3 regions of the Microbispora triticiradicis genome follow, and region 1 is predicted to be linked to each of the others. Evidence: riboswitches for the same ligand, from Rfam matches in the RefSeq annotation. Region 1 holds a riboswitch; each other region holds the start of a gene.

Evidence for each region. A riboswitch is a leader RNA that binds a small molecule or an ion and turns the genes downstream of it on or off. The one in region 1 is predicted to bind S-adenosylmethionine.
Region 2: another riboswitch for S-adenosylmethionine. It lies ahead of FED44_RS32540 (aminotransferase class V-fold PLP-dependent enzyme); the one in region 1 lies ahead of thrC (threonine synthase).
Region 3: another riboswitch for S-adenosylmethionine. It lies ahead of FED44_RS07535 (ABC transporter substrate-binding protein); the one in region 1 lies ahead of thrC (threonine synthase).

What each region holds. Positions count from the first base shown of each region.
Region 1 covers NZ_VANP01000008.1:371,445-378,505, forward strand. Annotated here, with positions in the region: gene FED44_RS22500 (cold-shock protein) at 1-99, opposite strand, end outside; gene FED44_RS22505 (MoaD/ThiS family protein) at 356-631, opposite strand; gene thrC (threonine synthase) at 677-1,945, opposite strand; SAM riboswitch class I at 1,960-2,099, opposite strand; gene FED44_RS22515 (RNA polymerase sigma factor) at 2,196-2,747, opposite strand; gene FED44_RS22520 (alpha,alpha-trehalose-phosphate synthase (UDP-forming)) at 2,850-4,274, shown strand; gene FED44_RS22525 (hypothetical protein) at 4,303-4,893, opposite strand; gene FED44_RS22530 (hypothetical protein) at 4,953-5,561, opposite strand; gene otsB (trehalose-phosphatase) at 5,573-6,394, opposite strand; gene FED44_RS22540 (DUF3263 domain-containing protein) at 6,460-6,741, opposite strand; gene FED44_RS22545 (SAM hydrolase/SAM-dependent halogenase family protein) at 6,850-7,061, shown strand, end outside.
Region 2 covers NZ_VANP01000020.1:14,071-21,131, forward strand. Annotated here, with positions in the region: gene FED44_RS32505 (TetR/AcrR family transcriptional regulator) at 1-113, opposite strand, end outside; gene FED44_RS32510 (class I SAM-dependent methyltransferase) at 178-831, shown strand; gene panC (pantoate--beta-alanine ligase) at 821-1,672, opposite strand; gene FED44_RS32520 (Rossmann-like and DUF2520 domain-containing protein) at 1,663-2,553, opposite strand; gene FED44_RS32525 (SAM-dependent methyltransferase) at 2,760-3,728, shown strand; gene FED44_RS32530 (antibiotic biosynthesis monooxygenase family protein) at 3,738-4,055, shown strand; gene FED44_RS32535 (cytochrome P450) at 4,035-5,234, opposite strand; SAM riboswitch class IV at 5,313-5,428, shown strand; gene FED44_RS32540 (aminotransferase class V-fold PLP-dependent enzyme) at 5,478-6,752, shown strand; gene FED44_RS32545 (NADH-quinone oxidoreductase subunit D) at 6,807-7,061, shown strand, end outside.
Region 3 covers NZ_VANP01000002.1:552,672-559,732, forward strand. Annotated here, with positions in the region: gene FED44_RS07510 (LLM class flavin-dependent oxidoreductase) at 1-684, opposite strand, end outside; gene FED44_RS07515 (serine hydrolase domain-containing protein) at 935-2,203, shown strand; gene FED44_RS07520 (VanZ family protein) at 2,295-3,011, shown strand; gene FED44_RS07525 (response regulator transcription factor) at 3,017-3,715, shown strand; gene FED44_RS07530 (sensor histidine kinase) at 3,708-4,823, shown strand; SAM riboswitch class IV at 4,966-5,076, shown strand; gene FED44_RS07535 (ABC transporter substrate-binding protein) at 5,227-6,876, shown strand; gene FED44_RS07540 (ABC transporter permease) at 6,873-7,061, shown strand, end outside.

The DNA.
Region 1 (7,061 bases):
GATTGCCGAGTAATGGACGAACACGTCCTTCCCACCGTCTACCGCGATGAAGCCGTAGCCCTTGTCCGCGTTAAACCATTTGACGGTGCCCTGCGCCACTTCCGACTCCTCTTGCTGGGCTGGGGACCACACCCAAGAAGCCCCCGGTTTTGTCGATCGTCTTCGACCATACCCGTGTCAAGGCGTAGAACAACAGAGTCAATCCGCAAACTACTACGGCGCGTTCGCTCAAAGCGGTACAGACGATTATTCACTTTTCTACCGAAAGGTTGAGAGCTTCACCATTCGCTGTGGCGACATCTCACTTCCCCGGCGAGAGAAGTGCATGTCAGGTGCCCGGCGGCGGTGTCGCGGCTCAGCCCCCGGCGACGGCGGGGATGACCGAAATCTGTACCCCGTCCGGTGTGGCGGTGTCCAGCCCATCGGCGAAACGGACGTCCTCTTCTCCGACATAGACGTTGACAAAACGCCGGATCTTGCCCGTCTCATCCAGGATTCGACCTCCGATGCCCGGATAGTCCGCATCCAGCTTCTGCAGGACCTCGCGGAGCGTTCCCCCCTCCCCGCTTACCTCCGCGACGCCGTTGGTGTACGTCCGCAGAATCGTCGGAATCCGCACGGAAACGCTCATTGTTCACTCGCTTTCGTTGCTGCCGATGGGCCTGTGATAACGCTTTCAGTTGGCGAATGCCGCACGGAAGGCGTCGAGGGAGGGGCGGATGACCGCGGACGGACGGGCCTGCTCGGCCACCGCGTCAAGTGTCTTGAGACCGTCGCCGGTGTTCAGCACCACGGTTTCGGCCTCGGGGTCGAGGCGGCCCTCGTGCACGAGCTTGCGCAGCACGCCGACCGTGACGCCGCCCGCGGTCTCGGCGAAGATGCCCTCGGTCCGGGCCAGCAGGCGGATCGCCTCGACCACCTCGCCGTCGTTCACGTCCTCCACCGCGCCGCCCGTACGACGGGCGATGTCGAGCACGTACGGCCCGTCCGCCGGGTTGCCGATGGCCAGCGACTTGGCGATGGTGTCCGGCTTGACCGGCTGCACCACGTCCTGCCCGGCCTTGAACGCGCGGGAGACCGGCGAGCAGCCCTCGGCCTGCGCGCCGAAGATCCGGTACGGCCGCTCCTCGACCAGGCCGAGCTTGATCAGCTCGCGGAAGCCCTTGTCGATCTTCGTGAGCTGCGAGCCGGAGGCCACCGGGACGACGATCTGCTCGGGCAGCCGCCAGCCGAGCTGCTCGGCGATCTCGTACGCCAGCGTCTTGGAACCCTCGGCGTAGTAGGGCCGGAGGTTGACGTTGACGAATCCCCACTTCTCGCCCAGCTCGTCGCCGATGAGCTCGGAGCAGAAGCGGTTCACCTCGTCGTAGGTGCCGTCGATGCCGACCAGCCGGCCGCCGTACACCGCGGCCATGGTGACCTTGGCCGCCTCGAGGTCGGCGGGAATGAACACGCAGGAGTCCAGCCCGGCCCTGGCCGCCGCGGCGCCCACCGCGCCGGCGAGGTTGCCGGTGGACGAGCACGACAGGGTGTGGAAGCCGAAGGCGCGCGCGGCCTCGACCGCGATCGCGACGACCCGGTCCTTGAAGGAGTGGGTCGGGTTGCCGGAGTCGTCCTTGACGTGCAGCGACCGCAGCCCCAGCTCTGCCGCCAGCCGGTCGGCCCGCACGAGCTTGGTCCAGCCGGGCTGCAGGTTGGGCTTGTCCGCCACCCCGGCGGGGACGGGAAGCAGGGAGCGGTACCGCCAGATGTTCGCCGGGCCCGCCGCGATGTCCTCCCGGCGGACCTCTCCGAAGTCGTACGCCACCTCAAGGGGGCCGAAACACTCCGTACAGGCGAAGACCGGGCCGAGGTCGTAGTGGGCGCCGCACTCGCGGCAGGACAGACCGGTGGCGGGGCCGAAGTCGGTGGCGGTGGTGGGGGTCGCGGTGCTGATGTGCGCCATGAAGCGAGGCCTTTCCCTCATCTTCGCTCGCGACCGCCCTGGCCGCGAGCCGGAATTGGCACCTGTCCCGGCCGGGCCTCGTGGGCACGAGTTCGACACCGGGGAGGTTGCCGGGGCTTCGCAGGGCCGGTCCCTCCACCCCTCTGGATGAGCATCTTCAGTTGTAGAACCTTCGAAAAAGGTCCTCCAGCACTGTACCCCGGCGTCCCCTGTGTCCGTTCCGCTGTCTCGGATGGCGAGACGGTTTGTATCAGCCGTAGGCCTCGCCGAGCGCGCTCTGCACGTACTTGCGCGCCTGGTGTATCCGGGACTTGACGGTGCCGAGGGGAATGCCGAGCTGGTCGGCGACCTGGGAGTAGTCGAGCTGGCAGATGTCGCGCAGCACGAGCGCCTGGGCGAGGTCTGGCCGCTCGGCCTCCAGCGCCTCCATCGCGTCGAGCAGGTCGAGCCGCGACCCCGCGATGACGCTCACCCGCCGCGGGTCCGGCCGCTGCTCGGGCAGCTCCTCCGCCTGCTCGGACGAGCGCCGCTTGAGCGACCGGTAGGTCGTCCTGGCGCAGTTCACGGTCACGATGTGCAGCCAGGTGCTGAACTTGGCCCGGCCCTCGAACCGGGCGATGTTGCGGGCCACGGCGAGCAGCGTGTCCTGCGCCGCCTCCTCCGCGTCCTGCCGGTACGGTAGTAGCCGCTCGCAGTGCCGCAGCACGTCGGGCTCGATGCGCCGCAGCAGCTCACCGAGGGCGCGGTGATCTCCCCGGGCGGCCGATCCGGCCAGCTCCTCGGTGACGTCGTCCAGTGCCATCCCGTTCCAGCCCTCCCGCGATCGGTTGACATCCTATTGATGGAGGTCCGCTTTTATTAATCTTCCGGCATGCGCGCCCGCTCTGATCGAGGGGAAACCCCAATGAGCAGCTCCGTCCTGATCGCGTCCAACCGGGGCCCGGTGTCCTTCACCCTGTCGGAGGACGGCGGCCTGACCATGCGCAGGGGCGGCGGCGGGCTCGTGTCCGGGCTGTCGGACGTGGTCAGGGACACCGACGTGCTGTGGGTCTGCGCGGCGCTGTCGGACGGCGACCGCGGGGCGGTGCGGCAGGCGCCGGGGGGCCGGCTCGACCGGGCGTTCGAGACGGGGCCCATCCGCATGCTGGACATCCCGCCCGCGGTCTTCCACCGGGCCTACAACGCGGTGGCGAACTCGACCCTGTGGTTCGTCAACCACCTGCTCTACAACACGCCCTTCTCCCCCGAGTTCGGCACCCGGTTCGCACGTGAGTGGGAGTCGTACCGCACCTACAATGGCGCGTTCGCGCTCGCGCTGGCGGAGGAGGCCACGCACCGGGCCCGCGTGATGGTGCAGGACTACCACCTGACGCTCACCCCCGCGATGCTCCGGGTCGAGCGGCCCGACCTGCGCATCGGCCACTTCTCGCACACGCCCTGGGCCCCGCCGGAGTACTTCGCGCTGCTGCCCGAGGACGTCGCGGCGGAGGTGCTGTCGGGCATCCTCGGCGCCGACCACGCCGGCTTCCTCACCGCCCGCTGGGCGCGCGCCTTCATGGACTGCTGCGCCGCCCTGCTCGGGGCGCGGGTGGACCACGCGGCCCGTACGGTGACCTGGGGCGGCAGGACCACCCGGATCGGCGTGCACCCGCTCGGGGTGGACGGCGACGCGCTGCGGGCGCGGGCGGCCGAACCGGACGTCGAGTCGCACATGGCGGCGATCAGGGACCATGTCGGCGACCGCAGGCTGATCGTGCGGATCGACCGCACGGAGCTGTCCAAGAACATCGTCCGCGGCCTGCGGGCCTACCAGGAGTTCCTGGAGGGCCATCCCGAGTGGCACGGACGGGTGGTCCATCTGGCGTTCGCCTACCCCTCCCGGCACGACCTGCCGGAGTACCGCGAGTACACGGCGGCCGTGCAGCGGTGCGCCCAGGAGATCGAGGACGAGTACGCCACCGAGGACTGGGACCCGTTGATCCTCAACGTCAACGACGACTACCCGCGCTCGCTCGCGGCGTACCGGCTGGCCGACGTGCTGCTCGTCAACCCCGTCAGGGACGGCATGAACCTGGTGGCCAAGGAGGGCCCGATCCTGTCGCCCCGGTGCGCGCTCGTGCTGTCCCGCGAGGCGGGCGCGGCGGCCGAGCTCGGCGCCGACTCCCTGCTGGTCAACCCGTTCGACGTCACCGCCACGGCGGCGGCGCTGCACGAGGCGCTGACGCTGCCGGAGGAGGAGCGCCTCGATCGCGGCCTGCGGCTGCGGGAGGCGGCCACCGCGCTGCCGCCGCGGCGCTGGTTCGACGACCAGATCGCCGCGCTGCGCTGAGACGCACCGGTGACGGCGGCGGCGGCGCTCAGTTCCAGGTGGCCTTCTTGAGGATCCCGTCCAGGCCCGGGGTGTTCCACTGGTCGACGACCAGGATCTTCGACGTGGGCAGATACCACTCGCGCTGGCTGTAGCGCATCTTCACCCTGAACTTCTTGTCGACGCAGGTCCCCGCCCACGCGTGGTAGTCCGCCCGGTGACCCGCCCCGACCTTCCGCAGCCCCTTGCCGGCGAGCTTCATGGTGCCCTTGTACAGGCGGACGGTCCTCGGGCAGACCGAGACGTCGGTCGCGGGATCGAACCCGTACCTGGGGTTGTAGGACTGGAACGTGTGATTGCCGATCTTGAGGGCCTTCGGGCCCAGCACCCAGAAGCCGTGGCACCCCGCGTCGCGGAAACCGAAGTCCATGGTGCCGAGACTGGGGCACGAGCCGGTGACGACGCGGGTCCAGTCCGTGCCGGCCTGGACCGCCTTCCACGACGCGGGGATGGTGAGGGTCAGGCCCTTGCGCAGGTGGACCTGCTTGGTGCCGCTCGCGGACGCCGCGGAAGGAGCCGCCAGGGTGGCCGTCAGCACGGCCAGCCCGGCGGCCGCGGTCGCAATGGTCTTTCCGATCATGTCTCCTACGGTAGGCCCGGCCACTTGGAGACGACTTGCGGGGCGATGTCGGCGAGAGGTCAATGCCAGGCGGCCTTCTTGAGGATCCCGTCCAGGCCGGGGGTGTTCCACTGGTCGACGATCAGGATCTTCGACGTGGGCAGGAACCACTCCCGCTGGTGGAAGTGGGCCTTCACCTTGAACTTCGTCATCGTCACGCACGGCCCCGCCCAGTCGCGGTAGTAGGCCTTGTGCCCCGGCCCGACCTGGCGCAGCCCCTTCGCGACGAGCTTGGTCTGGCCGATGTAGAGGTTCTTCCGCACCGGGCAGGGCCCGACGTCGGTGGCCGGATAGAACGGCCCGTCCGGCGTGTACGCGTTGAACAGCTCATGGCCGATCTTGATGGCCTTGGGACCCAGGACCCAGAAGCTGTGGCACCCCGAGTCGCGGAAGCCGTAGTCCGCGGTGCCGCGCGTGGGGCACGAGCCGGTGATGACGCGGGTCCAGTCCTTGCTGACGGCGTCGACCCGCCACGAGGCGGGGATGGTGAGCGTGAGGCCCTTGCGCAGGTGGACCTGCCTGGTGCCGCCGAGGTCGCTCGCGGACGCCGCCGCGGGAGCCACCAGGGTGGCGGCCGCGAGGGCGGCGGTCAGCACGGCGAGCCCGGCCGGGATGGTCTTCCGGTTCATGACCGGAAACGTTAGACCTGCCCGCTTGCAGACCGCTTGCCAAGCGATTCCACCAGGTCGCCGAGGAGGGCCACCACGCCGTCGGGGCCGTCCACCACGAGGTCGGCGCGTTCCGCCAGCTCGGTCACCTCGGCGGACCCGCTGCACACCCGTACGCCGGGCAGGCCGGCCTCCTCGACCGCGGCGAAGGCCGCGAGGTCGCCGAGGTCGTCACCGGCGAACATGACCGAGCGGGCGCCGCGCTCGGCGAGGAAGGCCGACAGCGCCCGGCCCTTGTCCATGCCGCCGGGCCGCAGTTCCAGCACCATGCGGCCCGGCTCGACCGCGAGCCCGGCCTCCGCGGCCAGCGCCGCGACCGGTCCGCGCAACTCCTCCAGGGCCGCGGCGGGGTCGGCGCACCGCCGGGTGTGCACGGCGACGGCGTGGCCCTTGTCCTCGATCCACGCGCCCTCCAGCCCGGCCACGAGAACGGGCAGCCGGGTCCGTACGAGGTCGAGCCCCGGCGGCGGTGGCGGGGCGGTCACGCGGCCGTCCTCCCAGCGTTCGAGGCCGTAGTGACCGAGGATCACCAGGCCGGGCACGTCTCCGAGCGACGGCCCGCCGGGGACCTCCCCCAGGCCGATGGCCGTCAGGGGCGGCCGGCCGGTGACGACGACCACGGCGCGTACGTGCGGGGCGAGCGCGGCCAGCACGCCCGGCACCGCGGGGTGCACGCGGGCGGCGGCGGGGTCGGGGACGATCGGGGAGAGCGTGCCGTCGTAGTCGAGCCCGATCACGGCGCCTGCCGGGTCGGCGACGATCGCGTCGAGTCCTGGGTGCGCGGGCAGTGTCATGGCCTCGTTCCGGAGAAGTGGTCGGGACGCTTCGGCGCGCCGTGCGGGGACGGTGAGCGGGTGTCTCAGGGGTGCATGCCGAACCTGCGGGCGGAGCGGTCACGCCGCCGGCCGGCCCTCATCCGGCGCAGTCGCTTGACCAGCATGGGGTCGTGCTCCAGCGCCTCCGGCCGGTCGATCAGCTCCCCGAGTAACTGGTAGTACCGGGTGGCGGAGACGCCGAAGGCCTCCCTGATCGCCTGCTCCTTGGCGCCCGCGTACCGCCACCACTGACGCTCGAACGCGAGCATCTCGCGGTCGCGGTCGGAGAGGTCGAGCCCGTCGCCGCCGGTCGGTTCGGTGTCCATCCGCTCCTCCTCGATCGGCCGCGAGCCCGTCCCTCATGGTAAAGGGACGCACGACGTTGGACGACCCGGGGTGTGCAGAGGAGAGAGGCCGACGTAGTGTCACGTGGTGTGAGCTCTGTAATCACGCTTCTGACCGACTACGGGCTGGAGGACGGGTTCGTCGCCGCGTGCCACGGCGTGATCGCGGGCATCGCACCGCAGGCTCGGATCATCGACGTGGGCCATCTCGTTCCCGCAGGGGACGTGCGGCGCGGCGCGGCCATCCTGGCGCAGACCCTGCCCTATCTCCCGGCCGGCGTCCACCTCGCCGTCGTCGATCC
Region 2 (7,061 bases), on a different contig from region 1:
CTCGTCGCCCCGTAGCCCTGCGCGACGAACAGTTCCCGCGCCGCCTGGATGACCTTCTCCCGCGTACGGCGTGAGCGCTCGGCCCGTTTGTCCGGCCGCTTGACGGTGTCCATTGCGCGAGTATATCTCTAGAGTTCGTCACTAGAGTTTAACTCTAAAAACGGGGAGCGAGAGCCGATGGACAAGCCGAACACCCTCCGGGACGCGGGCGGGGCCGAGGCCGGACGGGATCAGGAGGAGGCGGTGCGCCGAGCGCTGGAGGAGTACTACCGCGCCGGAAAACCGCCGTGGGACACCGGCGTGACACCGCCCGAGCTGGTCGCCCTTGTCGAGGGGCACGGGGAGGGACACGATGCGCTGCCGCCCGGCCGCGCCCTGGAGCTCGGCTGCGGCACCGGAACCAACGCGATCTACCTGGCCCGGCACGGCTGGGAGGTCGTGGCCGTCGACCTGGTCGGCCGCGCGATCGAGCTGGCCCGGGAGAGGACGGAGGCGGCGGGAGTGGACGTACGGCTGCTGCACGGAGACGCCACCAGGCTCGACGAGCTGGACGCGCCCGGGCCCTTCGAGCTGTTCTTCGACCTGAGCTGCTACTGCGGCATCCCGCCGCACCGCCGCGACGCCTACGTCGCCGGACTCACCCGCCGCGCCGCTCCCGGCGCACGGCTGCTGATGTTCGGGTACGGCCCCGAGGCGTTCGACGACCCGATCTCCGGTGTCACCGCCGACGAGCTCCGCGCCCGGTTCGCCGGCTGGGAGCTGGTCGACACCACACCCGGCACGAACCCGGTGCCCACCTTCTGGTTCACGCTCCGCGCGCCTACAGGGTGAGCACCATGTTGTCGATCAGGCGGGTGGTGCCCACCTTGGCGGCGACGGCCAGGACCGCCTCGCCGCGGTGGTCGCCGCCCACCGGCGCGAACGTCGCGGGGTCGGCCAGGATCAGGTAGTCGAGCAGCAGCGGCGGGTCGAACCGGGCCGCCTCCTCCAGCACGGCCCTGGCCGCGTCGAGGACCCCGGCCGGCCCGGTCCTGGCCCGCGCCGCACCGGCACTCAGCGCCCGCGACAGCGCGAGGGCCGTACGGCGGTCGTCCTCGGAGAGGTACCGGTTGCGGCTCGACAGCGCCAGCCCGTCGGGCTCCCGTACGGTCGGGGCGGCCACGATCGACACCGGGACGTCGAGGTCGGCCGTCATCCGCCGGATCAGCGCGAGCTGCTGGGCGTCCTTCTGCCCGAATACCGCGACGTCCGGCCGCACGAGGTTGAACAGCTTGAGCACCACGGTCAGCACGCCGTCGAAGTGGCCCGGGCGGAAGGCGCCCTCGGCCGTCCCGCCCATGCCGCCCGCCGAGACCTCCACCTGCCGGTCGGGCAGGTACATGTCCTCGGCCGAGGGCGCGAAGACCACGCCCGCGCCCTCCTCCTCGCACACCCGGAGATCGGCGTCGAACGTGCGGGGATAGCGGGAGAAGTCCTCGTGCGGACCGAACTGCAGAGGGTTGACGAACACGCTCACCACCACGTGGTCGGCGTGCTCACGCGCCAGCCGGACCAGCGACCGGTGGCCCTCGTGGAGCGCCCCCATCGTGGGGACCAGGGCGATCCTTCCCGGGCCGAGAGAGTCCCTCGCCTTGACGAGGGCGGCCCGGTCGGCGGCCACGGTCACGTCCATATGTTCCCTCCCAGGGCATCCAGCAGGCGTTCGGCCGCCTCCGGCTTGAGCAGCCCCGCCGCCAGCGCCCGGTCGGCGGTGAGCCGCGCCAGGGCGACGTACGCGTCCGCGGCCTCGGGGGCGGCCAGGATGAGCGCGTCCACGTGTTTGCGCACCGTGCCCGCGTCGCCGCGGACGACCGGCCCGGTGAGCCCGCCGATGCCGAGACGCAGCACGTTGTCGAGGGCCGCGCCGAGCAGCGGCCCGAGCATGCGGCCGGGATGCTCGACACCGATCTTCGCGAGCAGCTCCTGCGACTCGGCGATGAGCGTCACCATGTGGTTGGCCGCGCCGGCGATCGCGGCGTGGTAGAGCGGCCGGTCCTGGTCGGCGATCCACACCGGCTCGCCGCCCATCTCGATGACCAGCGCCTCGGCCACCGGCCGCAGCATGTCCGGCGCGGTGACGCCGAACGAGCAGCCGTTGAGCTTGGTCAGGTCGTCGCTCCGGCCCGTGAAGGTCATCACCGGATGCAGCGCGAGCGGCAGCGCCCCCGCCTCGGCGGCGGGGTCGAGCACGCCGAGGCCGTACGCGCCGCTGGCGTGCACGAGCAGCTTGCCGCGCAGGTCGGCGCCGGTGGCCGCGAGGCCGGAGACCAGGCCGGGCAGCACGTCGTCCGGCACGGTCAGCAGCACGAGCTCGGACCTGGCGATGACCTCCTCCGGCCTGCTGAGCGCCTGGCCGAGACGGTCGGCGGCGCGGCGGCGCGACGCGTCGGACACGCCGCTGGCCGCCACCACACGATGACCCGCGAGCATGAGCGCGGCCCCGAGCACGGAGCCGACCCGTCCCGCGCCGAGCACTCCCACGGCGAGCCGCGCCGGGCGGTCACTTGTGTCCATGACGCCTCCCCTCGGTTCAGCGTAGCGGCGGCGCTCCCGCCGGCCCGGTGCCAGGTCGTGCCTCACGGATCAGGCCATGCCGAGCATGACCACGACGGGCCCGACGGTCGGATTTTGTCCCGTTTCTAACGGGCCTATGTTGAGCTACAGGTACGAATGTGACTGATTTTCGCCACGGCCCGCGCGTGTCGGTAGCGTGATGCGGTGTGGAGGTGACCTGGCGGGAGGCCGTCGAGCGCGCGCTCTACGGCGCGGAGGGCTTCTACCTGCGGGAGCGCCCGGACCGCCATTTCCGCACCTCGGTCCATGCCTCACCGGTCTTCGCCGAGGCGGTGCTGCGCCTGCTGGAACGGGTCGACGCGACCCTCGGGCGCCCCGGCGTGGTCGACTTCGTGGACGTGGGCAGCGGCGACGGCCTGCTGGCCGCCCGCGTCGTGGCCGCCGCGCCGCCGGACCTCGCGGCGCGCCTGCGGGCCGTCGCGGTGGACCTGTCCCCCCGGCCCCGCGGCCTCGATCCCCGGGTCGTCTGGGAGCCGGAGGTCCCGTACGGGGTCACCGGGCTCGTGGTCGCCAACGAATGGCTGGACAACGTGCCCCTCGACGTCGCCGAGGCGACCCCCGCGGGCCCCCGGCTGGTGCTCGTCGACCCGGCGACCGGAGCGGAGCGGCCCGGTCCCGTCCCCGATCCGGAGGACCTGGCCTGGCTGGACCGCTGGTGGCCGCTGGGCCCGGTCGGGGACCGCGCCGAGATCGGCCGCCCCCGCGACGAGGCGTGGGCCGGGGTGATCGCGCGGCTGACCCGCGGCACGGCGGTCGCCGTGGACTACGCCCATCTCGCCGGGCGGCGCCCCGCCCTCGGCACGCTGGCCGGCTACCGCGACGGCTCGCCGGTGCCCGCCGTACCGGACGGGTCGTGCGACGTCACGGCCCACGTCGCGCTGGACGCCTGCGCGGCGGCCGGCGAGCGGGCGGGCGCGGAGGCGACCACGCTCACGACGCAGCGGGAGGCCCTGCGCGACCTGGGGGTCACCGGCGCCCGGCCGCCGCTCGCGCTCGCGTCCGCCGACCCCGCCGGTTACGTACGCGCGCTCGGCCGGGCCTCGCAGGAGGCCGAGCTCATCGACCCCGCCGGTCTCGGCGGCTTCGGCTGGCTCGGCCAGTCCCGGTGTGGATGAGGAGACATCATGATCGCGAGAATCTGGCGCGCGAGCGCGACCCCGGAGGGCGCGAACGGCTACGAGCGGCACTTCACCGAGGCGGTCCTGCCCTCCCTGCGCGGCGTGGCCGGGCACCGCGGCGCCTACCTGCTGCGGCGCGACGCCGGCGGCCGGGTGGAGATCGAGGTCATGACCCTGTGGGACTCGATGGACGCGATCCGCCGCTTCGCCGGGGAGGACCCCGCGACGGCCGTCGTCGAGCCCGCGGCCCAGGCCGTCCTGCTCGGCTACGACACCACGGTCACCCACCACGCGGTCAGCGTGTCAGACGGCGACCTTCAGTGACTCCAGGCCGCGCATGATGTAGCTGGGCTTCCAGGTCGGCTCCTCGGCGAGCTCCAGGCGGGGCGCCAGCCGCAGCAGCGCGCCGAACGACTCCGCCATCTCGACCCGCGCGAGCGGGGCGCCGAGGCAGAAGTGGATGCCCGCACCGAACGAGATGTGCGGGTTGTCCGCCCGGCCGACGTCGAGACGGTCGGGGTCGTCGAAGACCTCGGGGTCCCGGTTCGCCGAGCCGAACAACAGCGCGATCTCCGCACCACGAGGGATCGTCACCCCGCCGGCCTCGACGTCCTCCAGCACCCACCGCTCGAACATCTGCGCCGGGGTGTCGTAACGCAGCAGCTCCTCGACCGCCGCCGGCATCAGGCCGGGGTCGGCGCGCAGCCGCTCCAGCTCGCCGGGGTTGCGGAACAGCGCCCACCACCCGCTGCCGGTGGCGTTGACCGTGGCCTCGTGCCCGGCGTTGAGCAGCAGCACGCAGGTGCCGATCAGCTCGTCCTCGGTGAGCCGGTCCCCGTCGTCCACCACCTGCGCGAGCGCGGAGATCATGTCGTCGCCCGGCCGCTCCCTGCGCGCCCTGGCCAGCCCGCGCAGGTACCCGGCGAACTCCGTCGCCGCGCGTACGGCCGTGTGCTGGACCTCCGGCGACGGGTTCAGCTCGTACATCCCGCAGATGTCGGCCGACCAGGGGCGCAGCAGGTGGCGGTCGGCCTCCGGCACGCCCAGCATCTCGGCGATCACGGTGACGGGCAGCGGCTCGGCCACCTCGGCCAGCAGGTCGCCGCCGCCGCGCTCGACCAGCCCCTCGGTCAGTTCCGCCGCGATCCTCCGTACGCGCGGGCGCAGCGACTCGACCATCCGGGGCGTGAACGCCTTGGACACCAGGCGGCGCAGCCGGGTGTGGACCGGCGGCTCCACATCGAGCATCCCGGCCCGGATCACCCGCCAGAAGGGCTCCTGGAAGTCCGGCTCGGGCTCCCGGCCGAACTCCTCGTGCGTGGCGGTGTGCAGGTAGGACCGGCCCAGGCGGCGGTCGCGCAGCAGCGCGTTGACGTCGGCGTGCCGGGCGACCAGCCATTGCCCGGTCGGCTCGAAGAAGCTGACCGGATCGTTGTCCCGCAGGTCGCGGTAGGCGTCGTACGGGTGAGCCACGAACTCCGGATTCCAGGGATCAAACCTCACATTGGACACCATAACGGTAAAGCGCCTCTCACCAGGGGACTTGCCGGATCGCCCGTTCTCCGGGTTATAGTGCGCTCAGGTCATGAGTGCCAGCGTCAAGCCCCGGCTTGCTGGCCGGCAACCCTCGCGCTCGCGGCGGGGTGCCCCGGGTGAGGACCGGGCCTGGCGCGCGGTGCGCCGGGCAAGCGCGGGCTCCGCCGTACGACGCCATGGCAGGGGTCCCCGACCCGAGGAGGCCTGGCGTTGTCCGCTCTCACCTTCGTCCCGCAGCAGCCCGCCAACCCCGTGTCCGAGCCGGTGCGCGTACCGGTGGTCGTGGGCGCCGACCTGGAGGTCCCGGTCCGGGGCGGCCGGCTCGTGCCGTACGCGAACCTCGACTACGCGGCGAGCGCGCCCTGTCTTGAGCCGGTGAACGCCGCCGTCGCGGCGGCGCTGCCGGCCTACTCCAGCGTGCACCGGGGCGCGGGCTACGCCTCGCAGCTCACGACCCAGCGGTACGAGCAGGCCAGGCACACCGTGCGGGCCTTCGTGGGCGCCCGCCCCGGCGACGCCCTCGTCTTCGTGCGCAACACCACCGACGCGATGAACCTGCTGGCCCGCAGCCTCCCCGAGGGCACCACGGTCGTCGTGTTCGGCACCGAGCACCACGCCTCGCTGCTGCCCTGGACCGACGCCGTACGACTCGCGCCGCCCGCCTTCCCCGGCGAGGCCGTCCGGGCCGCCGACGAGGCCCTCGCCGCGATCGAGGGCCCGGCCCTGCTCGTCGTGACCGCCGCGTCCAACGTCACCGGAGAGCTGTGGCCGATCGCCGGGCTCGCGCACATCGCGCACCGGCACGGCGCGCGGATCGCCGTGGACGCCGCCCAGCTCGTCCCCCACCGCGGGCTCAACCTCGCCGCGCTCGACCTCGACTACGTCGCCTTCTCCGGGCACAAGCTCTATGCGCCGTTCGGCGCGGGCGTGCTCGTCGGCCGGCCCGACTGGCTCGCCGCCGCCGACCCGTACCTGCGCGGCGGCGGAGCCGTGCGAGCCGTGGGCGAGACCACCGAGTGGAGCGACGACCCCGAGGCGCGGCACGAGGCGGGGACGCCCAACGTGCTCGGCGCGGTCGCGCTCGCCGCCGCCTGCGACGCCCTGGCCGCGACCGGCTGGACTCCGTTGGTGCGGGAGGAGGAGCGGCTGCTCGCCCGCCTGCGCGCCGGGCTCGCCGCGATCCCCGGCGTACGCGAACTGTCGCTGTGGGGCCCGGACCACCCGCGGGTCGGGATCGTGTCGTTCGTCGTGGAGGGCCGCCCGGCCCGGGAGGTCGCCGAGATCCTCTCGGCCGAGCACGGCATCGGCGTCAGGGACGGCAAGTTCTGCGCCCACCCGTTCGTCCGCCACCTCCTCGGCGGCACCGAGGACGAGGGCTGCGCGGACGGCACGGTGAGCGCCGTACGCGCCTCGATCGGCATCGGCACGACCGAGGAGCACGTCGACCGCCTCATCACCGCCCTCCGCGACATCGCCCCCGCCTGACCCCGACCGCCGTGGCTTTCGCCGGTGGGTGACGGGCGTGAAAGCATGGACGGTATGACCGAGCAGGACGGCCCGCGTGTCGAGCGAGTGGTGGGCATCGGGGCCGGGGCGGACGCGGTGCGGCCGGGAGGGCTCGCGACGGAGGACCTGATCCTCGACATCGGGCCGCAGCATCCGTCCACGCACGGGGTGCTGCGGCTGCGGCTCGTCCTTGACGGTGAACGGATCGTGGCCGCCGAGCCGATCGTCGGCTACATGCACCGCGGTGCGGAGAAGCTGTTCGAGGTGCGCGACTACCGGCAGATCATC
Region 3 (7,061 bases), on a different contig from region 1:
GTACCGCAACTCGCGGCCCGCCGACGCCGCGAGGTCGCGCAGCCGGGCGATCCTCTCTCCGATCGCCGATGGCGGTTCCCCCCACATGAGGGCCACGTCGGCGTGGCGGGCGGCGACCCGTTCGGCGGCGGGGGAGGCGCCGCCGAAGTAGACGTCCGGCGCCGGGTCGAGCGGCTCGGCGAGCCCGCCTCCCTCGACGCGGTAGTGCTCGCCGTGGTGGTCGAAGGGGGCGCCCGCCCAGGCGCGGCGCAGCACGTCGAGGAACTCGCCGGTCCTCGCGTAGCGGGCGTCGTGGCCGAGGAAGTCGCCGTACGCGCGCTGCTCGACCGGATCTCCGCCCGTGACGACGTTCAGCAGCAGCCGCCCGCCGGAGACGTCCTGGAACGACTGCGCCTGCTGGGCCAGCAGGGTGGGCAGGGCGTACCCGGTGCGGAAGGCGACCAGCGTCTTGAGGCGCTCGGTGTGCTGGGTCAGCGCGGCGCACACGATCCAGGGGTCCGGGCAGCCCGCGCCGACGGGGGTGAGCGCGGCCTCGAACCCGGCGTGCTCGGCGGCTCTGGCCACCTGCGTCAGGTACGCGACGGTGGCGGGACGAGCGGCGGGGCGGAAGCCGTCGGTGGTCATGATGGCGGAACGGACGTCGTGGCCGTCGCCGGTCGTCGGCAGGAACCAGTGGAAGCGCATCAGGTCACCTCGTCAGCGGATGAGGACCGGCGTACGGCATCGATCGAAAACCAGGTCAAACAGACCGATTTAGTCGGGAATGCTACCGGATCCGCCTGGTGACGGTGACCGTCCTCTGATCTTCCCCGAACGTGTGTCGCGAACGTATCGGGAAGCGCATACGCCGCCGCAACGGCCCGGCCCTTTCAGTGGGAGCGATACGCGGCGCGTCGCTGGGAGCGCCGGTTCCCCACCGGAAAGGACCGTGTGCATGGACTCGGATTCGGTACGTGATGTCGGCCGGCGGCAGCTGGTCAAGTGGAGCGGTCTGGCGGCCGCCGGTGTGGTCGCGGCCGGCGGAGCGCCGGGAACGGCCACGCCGCCTCGGCACCGGCCGGGTCGTCCCACGGCGGCCCAGGACGGGCGCGACCGGATCCCGCCGGACACCCTGCCCGGCGGAGCCTACGACCGGTACGTGGCCCGGCTCGCCGCCGAGGGCAGGTTCTCCGGCGTGGTGCTGCTGTCACACCGGGGCCGGACGGTGCTGTCCCGCGGCTACGGCATGGCCGACGAGAAGAGGAGGATCCGCAACCGCGAGGACACGGCGTTCGCCCTCAGTTCGGCGGGCAAGCCGTTCCACGCGGTGGCCATCCTGCAGCTGGCCCAGCAGGGCAGGCTGAAGCTGACGGACACGGTGGGCGCCCACCTGAAGGGCTTCGCCGAGGACATCGCCGATCAGGTGACCATCCACCACCTGCTGTCCGGCACCTCCGGGCTGGACATGCCCGAAGAGGACGTGCGACGCGTCTTCCGGAGCCGGGACGAGGTGCACGAGTATCACGAGCGGCGGGTCCGGCAGGCGAGACTGACCGGCGTCCCGGGCCTTCCCAGCACCGGCCACCAGGAGGCGGAGACCACCATCCCCGCGCTGATCGTGGAGGCCGTGTCCGGCACTACGTACTGGGACTACGTCCAGGAGAACATCTTCAGGCGCTGCGGCATGACCGGCTCGGCGTTCCACACCAGGCCGCAGTGGCTCACGGGCGGGCACATCGCGCACCCGTACATGGAGGTGGCCGGCGGCGGCGTCGTGGACGCCCTCGGCAACCTGGACAAGGGCAGTCCGTACCCGTACATCCTGGGCAAGAACCCGGGCCGCGCCTTCATCGACGCCCCCGGGGACGGCGGCTTCGCCACGGCGCCGGATCTGGTCCGGTTCGCGCGGGCGCTGAGCGACGGCACGGTGCTGGACCGGCCCTGGGCCGACGTGCTCACCGCGGCCAAGACCCCCCTCGGGCCGGCGTCGTTCGCCGCGTACGGGATCGCGATCGACATCGTCGAAGGCCAGTGGGCGTACCAGCGCTCCGGCGGCAACCCCGGTGTCGGCGCCAACTGGAGCATCTACCCCGGCACCGGCTGGGTGGGCGTCATCCTCACCAACCGCGACGGCGCGCCGCTGGTCGACATGATCGGGCAGGAGCTGCGGGCCGTCACCGGGGCCTCGCCCGGCGGCGGGGCGGGCGGCGGGGCGGGCGGCTGAGGCGCCGGGACGACGCCGGCGTCCCGTGTATCGCGGGCGTATGCGGAATCGCATACGCCACCGCAACGGCTCTCCGTCTCCAATGGAGGGCATGAACCACCACGCATCCCCGTCAGCGTCGCCCCGCCGCACGCGCCGGATCGTGCTCGCCGGCCTGGCGATCCTCGGCCTGGCGAGCGCCGTGTTCGCCGTGCGGCGGCCGCTCGTGATGACCGCTCCGGCCTGCCTGGCCGGACGGTGGCACGGCTGCCTCGACACGGAGAACGGCGTGCTGCTCATGACGCTGGCCGGGCTGCCGGCGGCCGCTCTGGTGACGTGGGGTCTGGCGCTCCTCCGGCAGGCCGCCGGCGTCACCTCGGCGTGGCGGAGGTCGCTGGCCGAGGTGGGGATGGTCTACGGGACGGTGCCGTTCGTGTGGCTCACCCTGATGCCGGGCCCGGGGGCCGGCACCGTCCCCGGCCGGGTGAGCCTGGTCCCGCTGCGGGACCTGGTGACGATGGGGCCGATCGGGATCGGCGGCAACCTGCTGATCTTCGCGGCGCTGGGGTTCTTCGCGCCGCTGCGCTTCGCGGCGCTGGCCTCCGTGCCGCGGATCCTGGCGCTCGGGGCGGCCTGCTCGGCCGTGGTCGAGACTTTGCAGTACGTCCTGCGGCTCGACCGGGTGTCGTCTGTGGACGACGTGCTGGTCAACGCCGCAGGCGCCGTGCTCTTCGGGCTCGTGTCGCGCCGCTGGTGGCGCGCCGCGGCGGAGGCGTCACCGGACCGGCCTCGCCCCGCGCCGGCACGGGCGCCCGCACCGGCAGACTGAGCCGTATGCGCGTGCTGATAGTGGAGGACGAGCCCTACCTGGCCGAAGCCGTCCGGGACGGTCTGCGGCTGGAGGCGATCGCCGCCGACATCGCCGGCGACGGCGACGCGGCCCTGGAACTGCTCAGTGTCAACTCCTACGACATCGCGGTCCTCGACCGCGACATTCCCGGCCCCTCCGGCGACGAGGTCGCCCGGCACATCGTCGCCTCCGGCAGCGGTATCCCGATCCTCATGCTCACCGCCGCCGACCGGATCGACGACAAGGCCTCCGGGTTCGGGCTCGGCGCCGACGACTACCTCACCAAACCGTTCGAGCTCCGGGAGCTCGTCCTGCGGCTGAGGGCGCTCGACCGCAGACGCGCGTACGCCCGGCCCCCGGTTCGCGAGATCGCGGGCCTGCGGCTCGACCCCTTCCGCCGGGAGGTGTTCCGCGGCGAACGCTACGTCGCGCTCACCCGCAAACAGTTCGCCGTGCTGGAAGTCCTCGTCGCCGCCGAGGGCGGGATCGTCAGTGCCGAGGAACTGCTGGAACGAGCGTGGGACGAGAACGCCGACCCCCTCACCAACGCCGTGCGCATCACCGTCTCCGCACTGCGCAAACGGCTCGGCGAACCATGGGTCATCGCCACGGTGCCCGGTGTCGGCTATCGGATCGACACCGGCATCGCCACGGGAACGGGCCCCGGCAGCACGCATGGATAGGCGCCCAGGACTCAGCACCCGGCTGAAACTCACCCTCAGCTACGCCGGATTCCTTCTACTCGCCGGCGCCCTCCTGCTGGCCGTGGTGTGGGTGTTCCTGCTGCGCTACGTGCCCGACGGCGCGCTCGGCACCGGGGCGGGGGCCGCCCCGCCCGGGGCGGCGCCCCTGCGGTTCATCCCCAACCGCACCGACCTCCAGCGCGCCTTCGTCCCCCGCGCGGGCCAGGCACTGGCCTTTCTGCTGGCGTTCGGCCTGCTGGGCGGATGGCTCCTCGCCGGCCGGATGCTCGCGCCGCTCACCCAGATCACGGACGCGGCCCGGCGGACGACCGCGAACGGGTCGCTGTCCCACCGGATCCGCATGAAGGGCCGCCGGGACGAGTTCCGGGAGCTCTCCGACGCGTTCGACTCGATGCTCGACCGGCTCGAGTCCCACGTCGCCGAGCAGCGGAGGTTCGCCGCGAACGCCTCCCACGAACTGCGCACGCCGCTGGCGATCTCGCGGACGCTCCTCGACGTGGCCCGCCGGGACCCCACGCGGGACCGGGACGAACTCCTCGACCGCCTGCACACCGTCAACCAGCGGGCGATCGACCTCACCGCGGCCCTCCTGCTGCTCAGCCGCGGCGACCGCGGCGACTTCACCCGGGAGAGCGTCGACCTCTCCCTGGCCGCCGAGGAGGCCGCCGAAACGCTGCTTCCGCTCGCCGAACAACGCCGGATCACGCTGAACGTCACCGGCGGGGCGGCCCGGACCGAGGGCTCCGCCGAGCTCCTGGCGCGGATGGTGACGAACCTCGTCCAGAACGCGATCGTCCACAACCTCCCCGCCGGCGGCACCGTGACGGTCCACACCGAGGCGTACGGCGGCACCAGCCTGCTGCGGGTCGAGAACACGGGCCGCCCCCTCCCGCCGGAACTGATACCGACCCTCATCGAACCCTTCCAGCGCGGAACGGAACGCGTGCGCACCGACGAGCACGCCGGCGCCGGTCTCGGCCTGGCCATCGTGCACAGCGTCGTCCGCGCCCACAACGGGACCCTCGATCTCGCCCCCGGCCCCCACGGCGGGCTCCTCGTCACCGTACGGCTTCCCGGCGCGCCGTAGGCACGGCCGCCCGGTTCACCCCCGGCCGCGGCCGCGCGCCGGGGCCGCTCGTCGTCACCGGACCGCCCCTCGTCGCGAAAAGGCCGAAATCCCCGGCGAAAGCGTGTTGACAGCTTATCCGAGTTTTCCTACTTTGTTTGTAGGTATTGAGCGCCGACGCCAAGCCCCGGCTCGTCGGCCGGCAACCCTCGCACCGCGCGGGGTGCCCCGGGGAAAACCTGGCGGCGTGGCAGTCGCGCCGCAAGCGCGGGCCCCATCGGGGCTCCTGGTCATGGGGGCGTGCGCGGCACGCTCTCCGGGAGGCGGCATGGCCACTCACGGGGAGTTTCGGGCGGGCACAGGCCGGGACACGCCGCCTCCCCACTCCGCCGTCCCGTCTTGAACACCGAAAGGCTCTCCCCCGATGTCCACGAACACACGCTTATCCATCGGCGTCTCGCTTCTGGGGGTCCTCGCCCTCGCCGCCTGCGGCACGACGGGCAGGGACACCGCGGCGGGCAAGGCCCCCGCCGGGCCGGTCAAGGGCGGCACGCTGACGTTCGCCGTCAACACCGAGCCCTCCACCTGCCTCGATCCCCACCAGAGCCCCGCCGACGTGGCCGGCCTGTTCACCCGGCCCGCCCTGGACTCGCTCGTGTCCCTGGACGGCGAGGGGAGGATCCACCCGTGGCTCGCCACCAAGTGGACCGTCTCGCCGGACCAGAAGACCTACACGTTCACCCTGCGCGACGGCGTGAAGTTCTCCGACGGCACGGCCTTCGACGCCGAGGCGGTCAAGGCCAACCTGGACCACATCGTCGACCCGGCGACCAAGTCCCAGCTGGCCGCGGGATACATCGAGCCGTACAAGGGCAGCGAGGTCGTCGACCCGCACACGGTGAAGGTCCACTTCAGCAGGCCGTACTCGCCGTTCCTGTCCGCCCTCGCCACCGCGTACTTCGGCATCGAGTCGCCGCGGTCGCTGAAGCAGCCGCAGGACGCGCTGTGCAAGAAGGTCGTCGGGTCCGGGCCGTTCGTGATCGACGAGTACGTGGTGCAGAAGGGCATCACCTACCACCGCAACCCCGGCTACGCCTGGGCGCCTGAGGGCGCCGCGCACACCGGGGAGGCGTACCTGGACAAGCTGGAGATCAAGGTCATCACCGAGGACTCCGTCCGGCTCGGCGCGCTGACCAGCGGGCAGGTCGACGGGATCGCCAGCGTGCCGCCGGTGAACGTCAAGCAGGTGCAGGGCGACCCCCGGCTGACCGTCACCACGCGGCAGGCGCCGGGCGGCAACTACAACTACTACCCGAACACGACCTCCGGGCCGTTCGCCGACAAGCGGGTCCGGCAGGCGTTCCGCGACGGCATCGACTTCGCGACGATCGTCAAGAACCTCTACTTCGGGGCGTTCCAGCCCGCGGCGGGCCCCATCTCCCCGTCGACCGACGGGTACGACAAGACGCTCGAAGGAAAGACGAAGTACGACCCCGCGGCGGCCGCCCGGCTGCTGGACGAGGCCGGCTGGTCGGGGAAGGACGCCGAGGGCTACCGGACCAAGGACGGCAGGCGGCTGACGATCCGCTGGGGGTTCCTCAAGGCGTTCGCCCGTGAGCAGCGCGACACGCTGGCCGAGCAGATCCAGGCCGAGGCCAAGAAGATCGGCTTCGAGATCCAGTTCGTCTCCGGCACGGTCAACGAATGGCTGGAGAAGTATCCCAAGGGCGACTACGACCTCATCGACTTCAGCTGGCAGCGCGCCGACGGCGACACCCTGCGCAACCTGTTCGACACCTCCGCCATCCCCACGGCCGCCAAGTTCGGCCAGAACGCCGCCCGCCTGTCCGACAAGGACGTCGACGGCTGGCTGAGCGACGCGCTGGACACGACCGACCAGGCCAAGCGGGCCGAGCTGTACGCCAAGGTGCAGCAGCGGGTCACCGACGAGGCCGCGGTCTTCCCGGTGTACGTGTTCAACTACCTGCTCGGGACCGGCAAGAAGGCCCACGGCATCGGCTGGGAGCCGCAGGCGTACCCGACCTTCTACGGCGCCTGGGTCGAGCAGGCATGACCGCCGTCGCCGTACCGGCCACCCGGGCCCGCGCCCGGGTGGTCCGCCCGGTGCTGGTGCGGCTGGGCACGTCCGTCCTGGTGCTGTGGGGCGCGGTGACGGTCGCCTTCGCCGGCCTTCACCTCACCCCGGGCAACGTCGTCGACCTGCTCATCGGCAGTAGCACCGTCACACCCGAGGTCCGC